2 regions of the Streptomyces sp. NPDC048644 genome follow, and region 1 is predicted to be linked to the other one. Evidence: riboswitches for the same ligand, from Rfam matches in the RefSeq annotation. Region 1 holds a riboswitch; the other holds the start of a gene.
The links. Region 1 has a riboswitch for cobalamin ahead of ACGFNI_RS02720 (HoxN/HupN/NixA family nickel/cobalt transporter). Riboswitches for the same ligand answer to the same signal wherever they lie in the genome.
Positions count from the first base shown of each region.

Region 2: linked by a shared signal. The riboswitch ahead of ACGFNI_RS11125 (ribonucleoside-diphosphate reductase subunit alpha) and the one ahead of ACGFNI_RS02720 (HoxN/HupN/NixA family nickel/cobalt transporter) in region 1 are both predicted to bind cobalamin.

Region 1 covers NZ_JBICVO010000001.1:600,036-607,476, reverse strand. Annotated here, with positions in the region: gene ACGFNI_RS02740 (hypothetical protein) at 1-51, shown strand, start outside; gene ACGFNI_RS02735 (hypothetical protein) at 141-731, shown strand; gene ACGFNI_RS02730 (DoxX family protein) at 953-1,504, shown strand; gene ACGFNI_RS02725 (VOC family protein) at 1,571-2,071, shown strand; gene ACGFNI_RS02720 (HoxN/HupN/NixA family nickel/cobalt transporter) at 2,164-3,309, opposite strand; cobalamin riboswitch at 3,307-3,525, opposite strand; gene ACGFNI_RS02715 (alpha/beta fold hydrolase) at 3,620-4,468, opposite strand; gene ACGFNI_RS02710 (nucleoside/nucleotide kinase family protein) at 4,651-5,313, opposite strand; gene ACGFNI_RS02705 (methyltransferase) at 5,377-6,558, opposite strand; gene ACGFNI_RS02700 (universal stress protein) at 6,934-7,441, shown strand, end outside.
Region 2 covers NZ_JBICVO010000004.1:322,964-330,404, reverse strand. Annotated here, with positions in the region: gene ACGFNI_RS11125 (ribonucleoside-diphosphate reductase subunit alpha) at 1-1,725, opposite strand, end outside; cobalamin riboswitch at 1,883-2,043, opposite strand; gene ACGFNI_RS11120 (hypothetical protein) at 2,160-2,348, shown strand; gene mctP (monocarboxylate uptake permease MctP) at 2,379-4,049, opposite strand; gene ACGFNI_RS11110 (DUF3311 domain-containing protein) at 4,046-4,306, opposite strand; gene ACGFNI_RS11105 (GntR family transcriptional regulator) at 4,576-5,337, opposite strand; gene ACGFNI_RS11100 (extracellular solute-binding protein) at 5,579-6,847, shown strand; gene ACGFNI_RS11095 (carbohydrate ABC transporter permease) at 6,938-7,441, shown strand, end outside.

The sequences.
Region 1 (7,441 bases):
GAGAAGGCAGGCGGCCACCCGTACCTGCCCTACCGCCGCAACGGTCTCTGAGGGATCCCGCGGAGTCCCGGCGCACACCCACGGGCGGCCCCGTGGGTGTGCGCCGGCGCCGTCCGAGGTCCGTATCGCCCCCGTCGAACATGAGAGAGAACGCCGACATGCTCACCCGCCGCCTGCTCGCCGCAGCCGCCCTGGCCGCCGCGCTGGCCACGCTCACCTCCTGCAAGAGCGACGACGCGACCGCCTCGCCCGGGGCATCCGCGTCGTCCGCCGCATCGGAGCCCGCCGCGTCGTCCGAACCGTCCAAGGCGTCCGGCCCGTCCGCTTCGGCGCCGGAATCGGGGGACAAGCCGGTCGACCCCGAGCCCTCGTTCGACTGCACGCCCCGGAAGATCCCGGCGGGCCACCGGATGGTGCAGGTCACGGCCGCCTCGTCCGGTGGCGCGCTGTCCGTGCGGGAGGCGGAGTTCGCGTGCGACCCCAACGGCGGGGGGTATGCGGGGACCGGCAAGGCGGCCCACTACCAGCTCGCCGCGGGCGCCACGGTCGAGCTGAGCGCCGGCGCGACCGCGTACCGGACGGTGCCCACCGCCGAACTGGCAGGCCACCTGACCGCCTGCCTGAAGCACCGGCCCGTCGAGCCGCCGCTCTCCTGTGCGGGCAACATCTACGAACTCACCGTGAACGGCTCAGGCGACGTCTCGCACGTCCGGGAGGTCTGGCACGCGTGAGCTGCGGGCCCACTCGGGCCCGGGGTGCAGGGCCGTGGACTCGTCTGTGTGACGGGAGTCCGCGGCCCTGCTGCTTTCGGGGCATGGGTGGACCCTGGAAGTAGGGGCGGGCCGGCTCCGTGGCTCGTATCCGTGGTTGTTCGTGGCGGAGGCGCTGTGTATGGTCGAAAGCAATGACTTGAAGTTTCAAGTAACTCCCGATCCGGAAAGAGCGGCTTTCGATGACCACCCCCCTCGGCTCCGTCCCGACCGCGCGCACCGGCGCTTCGGCGCTGTCCGCACCGTCCCCGCACGGCTACGACGTCGGCCTGCTCCTGCTGCGGCTGGCGGTCGGGCTCACGATGGCCGCGCACGGTTCGCAGAAACTCTTCGGCTGGTTCGACGGCCCGGGTCTCGACGGCACCGGGCAGTTCTTCACCGCGAGTGGCTACCCGGCGGGCCACGCCATGGCGGTGGTGGCCGGGCTGACCGAGACGCTGGGCGGGCTCGGGCTGGTCCTCGGGCTCCTCACCCCGCTCGCGGCAGCCGCGCTGGTCGGCACGATGATCAACGCGCTGGCCGTCAAGTGGGGCGGCGGCTTCTTCGCCCCCAAGGGCGTCGAGTACGAACTGCTGCTGACCGCCAGCGCGGCTGCCCTCGCCCTGACCGGCCCCGGCCGGTACGCCGTCGACCGCCTGCTGCCGGTCCTGAAGTCGCACCGCCTGCTGTACGGCGTTGCCGCGCTGGTGCTGGCCGTGGTCGTCGCCGGAATCATGCTGCTGGTCCGCGACTAGGAGCGGCTGCCGGCCCTGGGCCGGTGTCCGTATGTGGCGGGAAACCGGGAGGAGAAGGAGGGGCCGATGTCCGTACGTCGCCTCAATCACGCGGTGCTCTACGTCCGTGACGTGGCCAGGTCCGTGGCGTTCTACGGGGAGACCCTGGGGCTCACGACGGCCGAAGATGTGCCGGGCCGCGCGGCCTTCCTGGCCGCGCCCGGCTCGCTCAACGATCACGATCTCGGCCTCTTCGCGGTGGGCGCCGAGGCGCCGGGCCCTGAGGCCGGACGGGTGGGGCTCTACCACCTGGCCTGGGAGGTCGGCACCCTGGGCGAGCTGGTCGCGGCCGAGGAACGGCTTGCCGCCCGCGGCGCGCTGGTCGGCTCCAGCGATCACCTCGTGTCCAAGTCGCTGTACGCCAAGGACCCGGACGGCAACGAGTTCGAGGTGATGTGGCGGGTGCCCCGCGAGGACTGGCCGGGCCCCGACGAGCCGGACCGGCTGCGTCCGCTCGACCTCGCCGCGGCGCTCCGTCGCTGGGGCCCTGACCGGGAAACGGGCGCGGCGGCGGGCACCGCCACCTGAGATACGGGCACGGCGGCGCGGCACGGCGGCCGACGGTGCCGGAGCTGCCGGCCGGGCCTCGCGGGACGGGGCCGCGGCCGGCAGCCGCCAGGTCAGGTCTCCGTCGCCGTGCGGTCCGCCCAGCGCTTTTCGACGCCGGAGAGCCGCCAGTACGCCAGCGCCGCCGCCCAGACGACCACGAACAGGCCGACGATGATGAAGCCGACGTTGTCCAGGTCGAGGCCGGAGATCCAGCCGGTGACGCCGTCGGTGAGGCCGAGCTTGTCGTGCAGGACGGTCACCAGCTCGATGGTGCCGATGAAGAAGGCCACGGCGATCGAGAGGCCGGTGATGGTGAGGTTGTAGTAGACCTTGCGCACCGGATTGGCGAACGCCCACTGGTAGGCGAAGTTCATGAACGTGCCGTCGAGGGTGTCGAACAGGCTCATTCCGGCGGCGAACAGCAGCGGCAGGCACAGGATGGCGTACCAGGGCAGACCGGCCGCGGCGCCGCTGCCCGCCATCACCATCAGCGTCACCTCGGTCGCGGTGTCGAACCCGAGGCCGAAGAGGAAGCCCAGAGGGAACATCTGGCCGGGCCGGGAGATGGACCGGGTGAACCGTCCCAGGAAGCGGTTCATGAACCCGCGGGAATCGAGCCGTGCTGCCAGCTCCGCCTCGTCGAACCTGCCCTCGCGCATGCCGCGGAAGACCCGCCAGATACCGGCGAGCGCGATGAGGTTGAGCGCGGCGATGAGGTAGAGGAAGCTGCCGGACACGGTGGTGCCGACGGTGCCGAGTACCTGGTGGGCGCGCGAATCGTCGTTGAGCAGGGTGCCGGCGAGCTGGGCGCCGCCGGCCACCAGTGCCGCCATCGCGACGATGACGCTGGAGTGCCCCAGGGCGAACCAGAAGCCCACCGAGACGGGCCGTTTGCCGTCGGCCATCAGCTTGCGTGTGGTGTTGTCGATCGCCGCGATGTGGTCGGCGTCGAAGGCGTGCCGCATGCCGAGGGTGTAGGCGGTGATGCCGAGACCGACGCCGAAGACCTGGCTGCCGACCGTGTAGTGGTACGGGACGACCAGGAGGAAGAGCACGCCGAAGGCGACGACGTGCAGGGCGGCTATGACGGCCATCAGTCCGGCGGTACGGACGGTGTCCTGCCGGCGCCAGCGGAACTCCGGGGCCGGGTCAGGGATATGCGGGGGATCGGTGGACAGGGCCATACGGCGGTCACGCTCCAGCACCTCGTGGATCACTTCGTGAGATGCCGTGGCCGGTCTCCTGGCTTACGGGTGCACGCGTCCGGGCCCGGCCTTCCCGGCCGCGGGCTGCGGTCAGTGGCCCGGCACGTGCGGCGGAGCGCGCGTGCCGAAGGGGTCGGAAACTCCCGATCACAGTGGCGAGGGCCGCTCCGGGCTGGGGCCTTCGGCCCTTCACCGGTCTTCCCGAGCACCACGGCCCGGCCACTCTAACGGAGCTGCCCGGCGGCCTCCATGGAGCCTGTTTGTGCTGGTTGATGGGCCTGTGGGGGTGTGTGGGGCCTCGGGTGAGGGGGGCGTGAAAGGGTCAGTACGGCAGCGAGGAGAGGAAACCGTGCAGGGCGTGGTCGAAGGCGGCCCTGTTCTCCAGGTTGACCATGTGACCGGCGCCGGGTATCCGGATCCGCTGGGCGCCCGGCACGGTCAGGGTGATCGCGTGGGCGTTGGCGGAGATGTCCATGCTGTCGAGGTCGCCGTCGAGGACGGCGGTCGGCACCCGGATATCGGCGAGGCGGTCGGCGGCCCCGACTTCGACGGGGATGCCGGCACCCATCGCGTCGGCGTGCACCTCGGCATTGGCCTGGGCCGAGGCGCGGAGCCGTTCGCGCAACGCGGCGTCCACCGCGGCCGGTTCGCGGTGCGGGCCGTCCACCCACATCCGCAGGAAGTGCTCGACGTAGCGCTCCGCGGCGTACGGTTCGCCGATCGCGGCCACCTGTTCCTTGATGTGCGCGAGGAGGAACGGGTCGGTGAAGGCGCGACCGCTGATGCCGGGGGAGGCCAGGGCCAGGGCCGCGACCCGTTCGGGGTGGGCCAGCGCGGTGTCGAGGGCGATGCGGGCGCCGTGGGAGAGGCCGACCAGGACGGCACGGGGCACCGCGAGCGCGTCGAGCAGGGCCCGCAGGTCGTCGTGGTTGGACCAGTCGCCGGTCACGGACGAGGAGAGGCCGTGGCCCCGGAGGTCGTAGCGGATCGCGCGCAGGCCGGAGTTGACGAGCCAGGCGAACTGCTCGTCCCACATGCGCTGGTCGAGCATGCCGCCGTGCAGCAGGACCACGGCGGGGCCCGTGCCGGCCGCCTCGTAGAACAGCTCGCCGTCGTCGATCGGCACGGTGCCGTTCTCGATGTCGGCCCATGTGCTGATTCCCTGGGTCATGCTCCCCGCCATCCTTCGTGTGAACTCATCGGACACGTCCGCTGTGCCGGAACCGTCTGAAGTGCCGGAACTGCCGCGTCCCTTCGATGCAACGTGCGGATCGCCCGTGAGGTGCCGGAATTCCTCGGCGAGTCCGTCGAGTACACCGGATCAGGACGGGCGCGGCACGTCCGGAAGGGGAGTCAGGCGCCGTCCGGGCGCGGGGCCGCCCCCGGCGTGAAGGTGACGACGAGGTCTGCGCGCTCCCGAGTGGCCGCCACCAGGCGGGCGTTGGCCTCGTCCGACGTCCGCACGAACCGCTCCGCGGCGGCCCGCGGCCTGCCGAACCGTTCGTGGCGGTCGACGAGCCGCCGTACCCGCTCCGTGCCGTCCAGGTCCACGTACCAGACCTCGTCGAGCAGCGCGCGGGCGCGGGCCCACGGCGGTGCGTCGACGAGCAGGTAGTTGCCTTCGGTGATGACGAGCGGGAGATGGGGCGGGACGGCGATGCTGCCGGCCACGGGCTCCTCGATGCGGCGGTCGAAGGCGGGTGCGTAGACGACGGCGCCGGGGGCGGGGGAGCGCAGGCGGGCGAGCAGCGCCGCGTAGCCGTCGGGGTCGAAGGTGTCGGGCGCGCCCTTGCGGTGGGTGCGGCCGAGGCGGCGCAGTTCGGACTCGGCGAGGTGGAAGCCGTCCATGGGGACCAGTGCCGCCTGCCCGGCCAGCCGCGCCACCAGGTGGGCGGCGAGGGTGGACTTGCCGGCCCCCGGTGGCCCCGCGATGCCCAGGATGCGGCGCCGCCCGGGTGCCGCGGATGCGGCGAGCCGGCGGGCGCGGGCCAGGAGGTGCGGTGGGTCCGTGTCCATGGTTGCTCCCTCGTGCCGGTGCGGGTGCCGGTGCCGGTGCGGGTGCGGCGGGTTGGCGGGGTGTCAGTGCGTGGCCGTCAGCCGCCACAGGGAGGTGACCTCGGCGGCGCGGGCCACGTGGAGCGGGTCGGATGTGTCGCGGGCGCGCGGGTGGCGCGGGGTGACGTCGAGCCGGTCCACGACCTCCAGGCCGGCCGATGCGAAGGCGGCGGTGAGTTCGGAGCGTGGCCGCAGGCCGAGGTGTTCGGCCAGGTCGGACAGGATCAGCCAGCCCTCGCCGCCCGGTGTGAGGTGCTCCGCCAGGCCGTTCAGGAAGCCGCGCAGCATCCGGCTGCCCGGGTCGTACACGGCGTACTCGATGGGCGTCGTCGGCTTCGCCGGCACCCAGGGCGGGTTGCAGACCACCAGCGGAGCGCGGCCTTCCGGGAACAGGTCGGCCTCGACCACCGTCACTTGGCCCGCCACACCGAGCCGTTCGGTGTTCTCGCGGGCGCAGGCGAGCGCACGCGGGTCCTGGTCGGTGGCCACCACCCGGCGCACACCCCGGCGCGCGAGTACGGAGGCGAGGACGCCGGTGCCGGTGCCGATGTCGAAGGCCAGGTCCTGCGCGGGCAGCGGCGCGGCGGCCACGAGGTCGACGTACTCGCCGCGGGCGGGCGAGAAGACGCCGTAGTGCGGGTGGATCCGGTCACCGCCGAGCGCCGGGATCTCGACTCCCTTTTTGCGCCATTCGTACGCGCCGATCAGGCCGAGGAGTTCCCGGAGGGAGACCACGGATGCGGTGCGGTGCGGGCCGGGTTGCGCGGGGGCGGGTGCGTCGGCCGGGGCGTCGGCAGGGGGCGGGCCGTACGCCTGGGCGCAGGCCGCGCGGACGTCGGGGGCGCGGTGCAGCGGCACCGCGTGCGTCGCGTCGAGGGGGATCAGCAGCATGCCCAGGATGCGGGCGCGCTGGTTCTGCGCCGCGCGGTGCTGGTGGAAAGCCTGCGCCGGGTCGTCGGGGAGCGTCTTGCGCGGGCGGCGGTCGATGCGGCGGGTCAGTGCCGTCAGCAGTTGCCTGGCATTGTGGAAATCGCCGCGCCAGAGGAGTGCGGTGCCCTCGCAGGCGAGCTTGTACGCGGCGTCGGCCTTCATCCGGTCGTCCGCGATCACGATCCGGCGGGGCGGTGGCGCGCCGTTTTCGGAGCGCCAACGGGCGGAGCGGGCCTCGTCGGCCTCGGTCCATTCGACGACCGGCGGTGCATTCACCGAAATGTGCCTCGTGTCAGTGGTTCGGACCCCTGCCAGGGCGCCGCCGCTCAGCCGTGGCGCTGCGGGGCCGCCGATGGTGCCGGGCGCGCTCCCCGGGCGGCGCGGGTCGGCGCGGTCTGCGGGAGCGGTACGGCGGGGTGGTGACGGTCGACTTTACTCCGTGTGCGGGGCCGCCCCGGGCGGGCGGCCGGTGACCGGCGGGCAGCCGGGACTTTCGTCCCGTGCCGATGGCCGTACGCGCGGGGCAGGATGAAGGCAGCTGATCTTGATGTTCCGCGCGGCACGGGCCGGACGGCCCTGCCCTGCCGTGCGGGGCATCGGCCACGGCGGCACACCGCGCCGTGGATACCAATCGTTCGTATGGAGGCGCACATGGACACCCTTCCCGTCATCGTCGCTGTGGACGGGTCCGCCGACAGTGAGCGGGCGCTGCGCTGGGCGGTCGATGCGGCCCGGCTGCGGGGCGCGGTGTTGCAGGTGGTGCACGTCTGGCCGTACGCCACGGCCGAACGGGCCGCGGCGGCCGAGGCCGACCCGGTGCTGGCGGAGCTGCGGACGAAGCTGGCGGCGGAGGAGAGCCGCGGGGCCGGGCTGCCGGAGATCGAGTTCCGCGGCCTTGCGGGGCTGCCTGACACCGTGCTGCCCGAACTGGGCGCCGAGGCCAGGCTGCTGGTGCTCGGCTCGCGCGGTCGCGGCGGCTTCGCCAGCCTGCTGCTCGGCTCCAACGGCCTGGCATCGGCCGCCCACGCCGCCTGCCCGGTCGTCGTCGTCCCGCGCCCGGACCGCGACCGCACCCGGCGGGCGGACGAGGTCGCGCCGCCCGGCACCCCGCAGGTCGCGCTCGGCGTGGACGCGTCGTCGGACGAGCCCGGCGCGATCG
Region 2 (7,441 bases), on a different contig from region 1:
CCGCTCGGCGAGATCGGCGGACGCCTCGTAGGCGGCGAGCATGATGCGCTCGGAGATCCGGGTGGACAGCTCCGTCGCCTCGGCGGAGTCGAAGGGCAGCCGCAGCCGGAAGAAGACGTCCTGGAGGCCCATCAGGCCCAGACCGACCGGCCGCCAGCGGGAGTTGGAGGCGCCGGCCTGCTCGGTCGGGTAGAAGTTGATGTCCACGACCCGGTCGAGGAAGGCGACGGCGGTGCGGACGGTGGCGTCCAGCCGCTCCCAGTCCATCTCGCCGTTCTCACCCAGGTGAGCCGCGAGGTTGACCGACCCGAGGTTGCAGACCGCGGTCTCCCCGTCGTCCGTCACCTCCAGGATCTCGGTGCACAGGTTGGACGAGTGCACGACCTTGCCGGGCTCGGCGGTCTGGTTGGCGGTGCGGTTGGCGGCGTCCTTGAACGTCATCCAGCCGTTGCCGGTCTGCGCGAGGGTCCGCATCATCCGGGCGTAGAGCACCCGCGCCGGGATCTGCTTCAGGGCGCGGCCGTCGGCCTCCGCCTTGCGGTACGCGGCGTCGAACGCGTCGCCCCACAGGTCGACCAGCTCCGGCGCGTCGGACGGCGAGAACAGCGACCAGTCGGCGTCCGCCTCCACCCGGCGCATGAACTCGTCCGGGATCCAGTGCGCGATGTTCAGGTTGTGGGTGCGCCTGGCCTCCTCGCCGGTGTTGTCGCGCAGCTCCAGGAATTCCTCGATGTCCGCGTGCCACGTCTCCAGGTAGACGCAGGCCGCGCCCTTGCGCCGGCCGCCCTGGTTCACGGCGGCCACCGAGGCGTCCAGGGTCCGCAGGAACGGCACGATGCCGTTGGAGTGGCCGTTGGTGCCCCGGATCAGCGAACCGCGCGCCCGGATACGGGAGTAGGAGAGGCCGATGCCGCCGGCGTGCTTGGAGAGCCTGGCGACCTGGTGGTAGCGGTCGTAGATCGAGTCCAGCTCGTCCAGCGGGGAGTCCAGCAGGTAGCAGGAGGACATCTGCGGGTGGCGGGTGCCGGAGTTGAAGAGGGTGGGGGAGGAGGGGAGGTAGGACAGCGAGCTGGTCAGCCGGTACAGCTCGGCGACGTCGTCGAGCGCCGCCACCGAGTCGTTCTCGGCGAGACCGCAGGCCACCCGCAGCAGGAAGTGCTGCGGGGTCTCGATGACCTGGCGGGTGGTGGGGTGCCGCAGCAGATAGCGCGAGTGCAGGGTGCGCAGACCGAAGTAGCCGAAGCGGTCGTCGGCACCGTCCGCGAGCGCCTTCTCGACCAGCGCGTCCAGGCGGGCCGCGTGGCTGCGGACGAACGCGGCGGTCCGGTCGGCGATCAGGCCCTCGCGGTGGCCGACCTCGACGGAGGCGGAGAACGCCACGGAGCCCTGGCCCGCGGCCTCTTCGGCGATGGCGAGGGTGAGCAGCCGCGCGGCGAGCTTGGAGTACTGCGGCTCGTCGCCGATCAGGCCGGCCGCCGCGTCGATGGCCAGGGTGCGCAGCTCGGCCTCGTCGGAGCCGGGGTGCCGGCCGCGGAGCGCGGCGGCGGCCACCTTGCCGGGGTCGGTCGCGGTGAGGTCGGCGGTCAGCTCGGTCAGGGTGCGCAGCAGGGCGGTGCCAGGGGCGTCGTCGGCGTGTTGGGGGCGGCCGTCCGCGGTGGGGAGCGTGGCCGCCTCGGGCGATCCGGCCTCGGCGGCTGTCGCGGACTCCGTTGGCGCGATGGTCACGTGGTGCTCTCCCTCACTCGGCGGGGGCCGGGAGGGGCGGTGCGCGACGGCCGCACGCGGGCATGCGGCACCCCGGACACACGGGGCGCGGGCACACCGCGCGGCGTCCACCGGCCCATCCCTCGGGGCCCGGACGTATCGACGTCCGCGCCGATGGCGGCGCGGGCGTACTGTCGGCAGGTCTTCGGACTCACAGGTGCGCACGACAGGCGGTGAAGCGATGTCTGCGCATACGTACACCGTTGCGGGACAGTTCCGGACTCACACCGGATTCCCCTGCGGCGACAGCGAGCACGAGCATACATGTGGGGGTGCCACCTCGTGCGCACCCCCACATCTAGTGAGTCGTGTGTGATCGCGCGGTGTCTGTCAGTGGCCCCCGCTATCGTCGTTCCCACGTTCCCCGCACTGCGACGACAGCAGGAGGAGGCCCCATGGCCGCGCTCGCCGACCGGCCGCACATCACGCTCCCTGAGCATTTCGAAGAGGCCGCCCGGATAGTCGAGCGGGCGGAGGAGGGCGTGCGGCTGGAACTCATCGGCGGGATAGAGCTGACCTCGGGCGGACGGCCCGTCGCGTCCGCCCCGGTACGGCGACGGGCCGCCGCGTCCGGAGGGACGTGACGGCCCGTGCGGGTGCCGGAGGGGCCGGGGTCAGTGGCCGCTCGCCGAACCCACTGCTGCGGGCGGCAGTTCGGGGCTGACGGCCTTGTCGCCGACGTCCGCGGTGTAGTCCCCGGGGCTGGTCTCGTCGACGCCGTCAGGTGCCTTCAGGGCCCGCAGGACGAAGGTCAGCACGACCGTCACCAGGACGTTGAGCACGATCGCGGTCAGGCCGATGTAGCCGATCTGGCCGATGCCGGGGATCTCGGCGTTGGAGCCGCCGAAGTGCGCCTGCGTCGGGCTGGCCACGCCGTATGCCGCGAGCGTGCCGTAGACCATGCCGACCGCCCAGCCGGCCAGCAGCGCCCAGCGGTGGAACCAGCGGGTGAACAGGCCGCCGACCAGCGACGGCATGGTCTGCAGGATCCAGATGCCGCCCAGCAGCTGGAAGTTGATCGCCACGGTCTTGTCCATGCCCAGGACGAAGATCAGCGCGCCGACCTTCACGAGCAGCGAGACGAGCTTGGCGACCTTGTGCTCCTGCGCCGGGGTGGCGTGCGGCTTGATGAAGTCCTTGTAGACGTTGCGGGTGAAGAGGTTGGCCGCCGCGATGGACATGATGGCGGCGGGCACCAGCGCGCCGATCCCGATAGCGGCGAACGCCACGCCGGAGAACCAGCTCGGGAACATGTCCTCGAACAGCTGCGGGATCGCCAGCTGCGCGTTGCCGTGGGTGTCCGTGCCCGCCTTGATCGCCATGAAGCCGAGCAGCGCGAGGAAGCCCAGCATGAGCGAGTACAGCGGCAGGATGGTGGTGTTGCGGCGGATCACGTTACGGCTGCGGGACGACAGCGTCGCGGTGATCGAGTGCGGATACATGAACAGCGCGAGCGCCGAGCCGAGCGCCAGAGTGGCGTACGCCCACTGGTTATGGGGGCCGCTGGCCAGCTCACCGCGCGGCTTGCCGGTCGGCCCCGGCTCGGCGAACGCCTTGCCCGCCGCGTCGAAGATGGCGTCGAAACCGCCGAGTTTGATCGGGATGTAGATGATGGCGACGGCGATGACCAGGTAGATCAGCCCGTCCTTGACGAACGCGATCAGCGCCGGCGCCCGCAGGCCCGATGAGTAGGTGTACGCGGCCAGCACCGCGAACGCGATCAGCAGCGGCAGGTCCTTGACGAACCAGTTGGTGTTCTCGCCGCCGCCGACGCCCATCACGTCCAGGACGGCCTGGATGCCGACCAGTTGGAGTGCGATGTACGGCATCGTCGCCAGGATGCCGGTGAGCGCGATGGCCAGCGACAGGCCCTTCGAGCCGAACCGGCCGCGCACGAAGTCGGAGGTGGTGACGTAGCCGTGCTTGTGCGAGACCGACCAGAGACGGGGCAGGAAGGTGAAGATCAGCGGGTACACGAGGATCGTGTAGGGGACGGCGAAGAAGCCGGCCGCGCCCGCGGCGTAGATGGCCGCCGGGACGGCCACGAAGGTGTAAGCGGTGTAGAGGTCGCCGCCGAGCAGGAACCACGTCACCCAGGTGCCGAAACTCCGGCCGCCCAGGCCCCACTCGTCGAGGTTGGCTGACTGCTCGGCCTTGCGCCAGCGGGCGGCGAGGAAGCCCATGACCGTGACGGCCACGAAGAAGAAGATGAAGACGGCCAGCGCGATGCCGTTGACGCCGTCCGTGCCGGCCGCGGCCAGGGCGGCGGATGGGGTGGTGGTCATGTCGCCGCACCGCCCTTGCGGATCCGCTGCTCACGCTGGACCAGCTTGTACGCGGTCATCGTGAGCACGGTCGAGATCAGCACCCACAGCATCTGGTACCAGTAGAAGAACGGGATCCCGATGAGCCTCGGCTCGACCTTGGCGTACGAACTCACCCACAGCATCGCCACGAACGGAGCGATCAGGCAGAGCCCGGCCACCACACGCGTCGGTGTGACGACCTGTCTGGAATCCGGCGTTTCGGCTTGCTCTGTCATGACCGTGGCTCCGTCCCTGGCGATCTCCTGTACGAGGCTGGAAATCTATGGCAGCGCCGTGGCAGGCGTCACTAGCTGTCCGCATATCGGTACGGCAACGACATCTTCCGCCGGGTGAAAGGGACTTGGGCGACGGGTGCGCGCGCGGCCGGCCCGCGGGCCCGCGCGTACGGGAAGCCGGAGGTCATGGACCCGCGCGGCGGCCCGTCCGGATTCCGTGCGGCCCTGGCGGTACGGCGGTGGCCGAAACCCCGCCGTACCGCGGGGTTTCAGTCGGCCGGGCGGCGCAGCCTGGCGACGAACTTGTAGCGGTCGCCGCGGTAGACCGAGCGCACCCACTCCACCGGCTGCCCCTGGGCGTCACGGGAATGCCGGGACAGCATCAGCATCGGCAGGCCGACGTCGGTGCCCAGCAGACCCGCCTCGCGGGGCGTGGCCAGCGAGGTCTCGATGGTCTCCTCCGCCTCCGCGAGGCGCACGTCGTAGACCTCGGCCAGCGCGGTGTAGAGGGACGTGTACTTGACGAGGTTGCGGCGCAGCGCGGGGAACCGCTTGGCCGACAGGTGGGTGATCTCGATGGCCATCGGTTCGCCGCTGGCCAGCCGCAGCCGTTCGATGCGCAGCACCCGGCCGCCCGCGGCGATGTCCAGCAGCCCGGCCAGCCGGTCGTCGGCGGTGACATAGCCGATGTCGAGGAGCTGCGAGGCCGGTTCGAGACCCTGGGCGCGCATGTCCTCGGTGTAGGAGGTCAGTTGCAGCGCCTGCGAAACCTTCGGTTTGGCGACGAAGGTGCCCTTGCCCTGGATACGCTCCAGGCGGCCCTCGACGACCAGTTCCTGGAGTGCCTGGCGGACGGTCGTGCGGGAGGTGTCGAACTCCGCGGCGAGCGCACGCTCGGGCGGGACCGGGGTGCCGGGCGGCAGGGTCTCGGTGATCTCCAGCAAGTGCCGCTTGAGGCGGTAGTACTTGGGTACACGAGCGGTGCGCGTGGCGCTTCCACTGCTCTCCGCGCTGCCCCCGTCGGTCTCCATGACCCGCCCTTCCGACCCCTGTCGCGCTGCCGTCACCGGCTCCTCCGTACATTGCGGCTCACATCGTGGCACGGGTGGGATCCGCGTGCTCTCTCGCAGGTCCCCGCCCGGCAGATGTCGGTCCGGTAACGGAGCCGACAGCGACTCTTATACACCCTTGACACCCCAAAAGGTCTAGGCCAAGCTGCGGGCACTGGTCTAAACCATTAAAGACCACACCCGGCCTTTAGGGGAGAGCGCAATGAAGCGTGGGCTCATAGCAGCGACGGCGGTCGCGGGAATGCTGGTGAGTGTCGCTGCCTGTGGGTCCAGCGGCAACAGCACGGACGGAGCCGATGGCTTCAAGGGGCAGAAGCTCACCGTTTGGGTGATGGACGGATCCAACCCGGCGCAGTGGACCGAGCAGGTCTCCAAGGAATTCAAGAAGAAGACCGGCGCCACCGTCGACTTCAAGGTCCAGCAGTGGGAGGGAATCCAGCAGAAGCTGACCACCGCCCTCTCCGAGGACACCCCGCCGGACGTGGTGGAGATCGGCAACACCCAGACCGCCGCGTACGCCAAGGCCGGCGCCCTGCTCGACCTCGGCGACCTCAAGAAGGAGATCGGCTCCGACTGGAGCGACACCTTCAACAAGGCCGCGATGGCGGACGGGAAGCAGTACGCCCTTCCGTGGTACGCGGGCAACCGCGTCGTCATGTACAACAAGAAGGTCTGGGCCGACGCGGGCATCGAGGGAACCCCCAAGACGCGCAGCGCGTTCTTCAAGGACCTCGACACCATCAAGAAGAAGACCCAGGCCGAGCCGCTCTATCTGCCCGGCCAGAACTGGTACTTCTTCGACGGCCTGACCATCGGCACCGGCGCGAAGCTGGTGAAGCAGGAGGGCGGCAAGTGGGTCTCCAACCTCGGTGACCCCAAGGTCGCCAAGGCCATGGACATCTACAAGACGTACCAGTCCTTCAGCTCCGCCCCCAAGAACAAGGACGAGGCCACGCCCCAGCAGGCCGAGGTCTTCGCCAAGGGCAAGACCGGCGCCGTCATCGCCATGGGCTACGAGGCCGCGACCGCCGTCAAGGCCAACCCGAAGATCAAGGACGACATCGGCTTCTTCACCATCCCCGGTGAGACCGAGGACAAGCCCGAGGGCGTCTTCCTCGGCGGCTCCAACTTCGCGGTCGCGGGCGGCAGTCAGAAGCAGGAACTCGCCAAGGCGTTCCTCAAGGTCGCCCTCTCGAAGAAGGCCGACGCCCAGATGGTCAAGGAGGTCGGCTGGACCCCCAAGTCGCCCGACCTGGCGGACGCGGCGAAGGGCAACCCGGCGGCCGAGGCGGCTGCCCCCGCGGCGGCGAAGGCCGGCGGCACCACGCCGCTGATCCCGCAGTGGGCCGCCGTGGAGAACGTGCCGAACCCGATCAAGAACTACATGACCGCGGTCCTCAGCGGTAAGACGCCGTCCGACGCGGCCAAGGCCGTCGACGGGGAGATCAACAAGCGGCTGGCCCAGCAGTAACCACCCTGCCAGGTACGGGCCGGTCGTCCCCGGCCCGTACCGCAGCGTGTGCGACACCGGTACCTACGGGGAAAAGGGGAGCAGAGGGCCATGGCAGTGCAGCTCGACGACGCGGTGGAGAAGACCGCGCCGCGGATCGGCAAGGGCGGCGCCCCGCCGGCCGGCCGCAGTACCGGCAGCCGACGTTCGCGGGTCGCCCGCGGCGCGCCCTACCTGCTGTTGCTCCCCGCTCTGCTCGCCACCGCGGCCTTCCTGGGCTGGCCGATGGTGCGCAACGTCCTGCTCTCCTTCCAGACCCTCAACATGAAGGAGCTGATCCAGCACCTCACGGTCTGGAACGGCACCGACAACTTCCAACAGGTCCTGGGCAACGAGGAGTTCTGGCGGGTCACCCTCAGGACCATCGTCTTCACCGCCGTCAACGTCGTCCTGATCATGGTCATCGGCGTGCTGATCGGGCTGCTCCTCGCCCGCCTCGGCAAGAAGATGCGGCTGACCCTGTCCGTCGCGCTGGTGCTCGCCTGGGCGATGCCCGTCGTCGCCGCCACCACCGTCTTCCAGTGGCTCTTCGACTCCCGCTACGGCGTCGCCAAC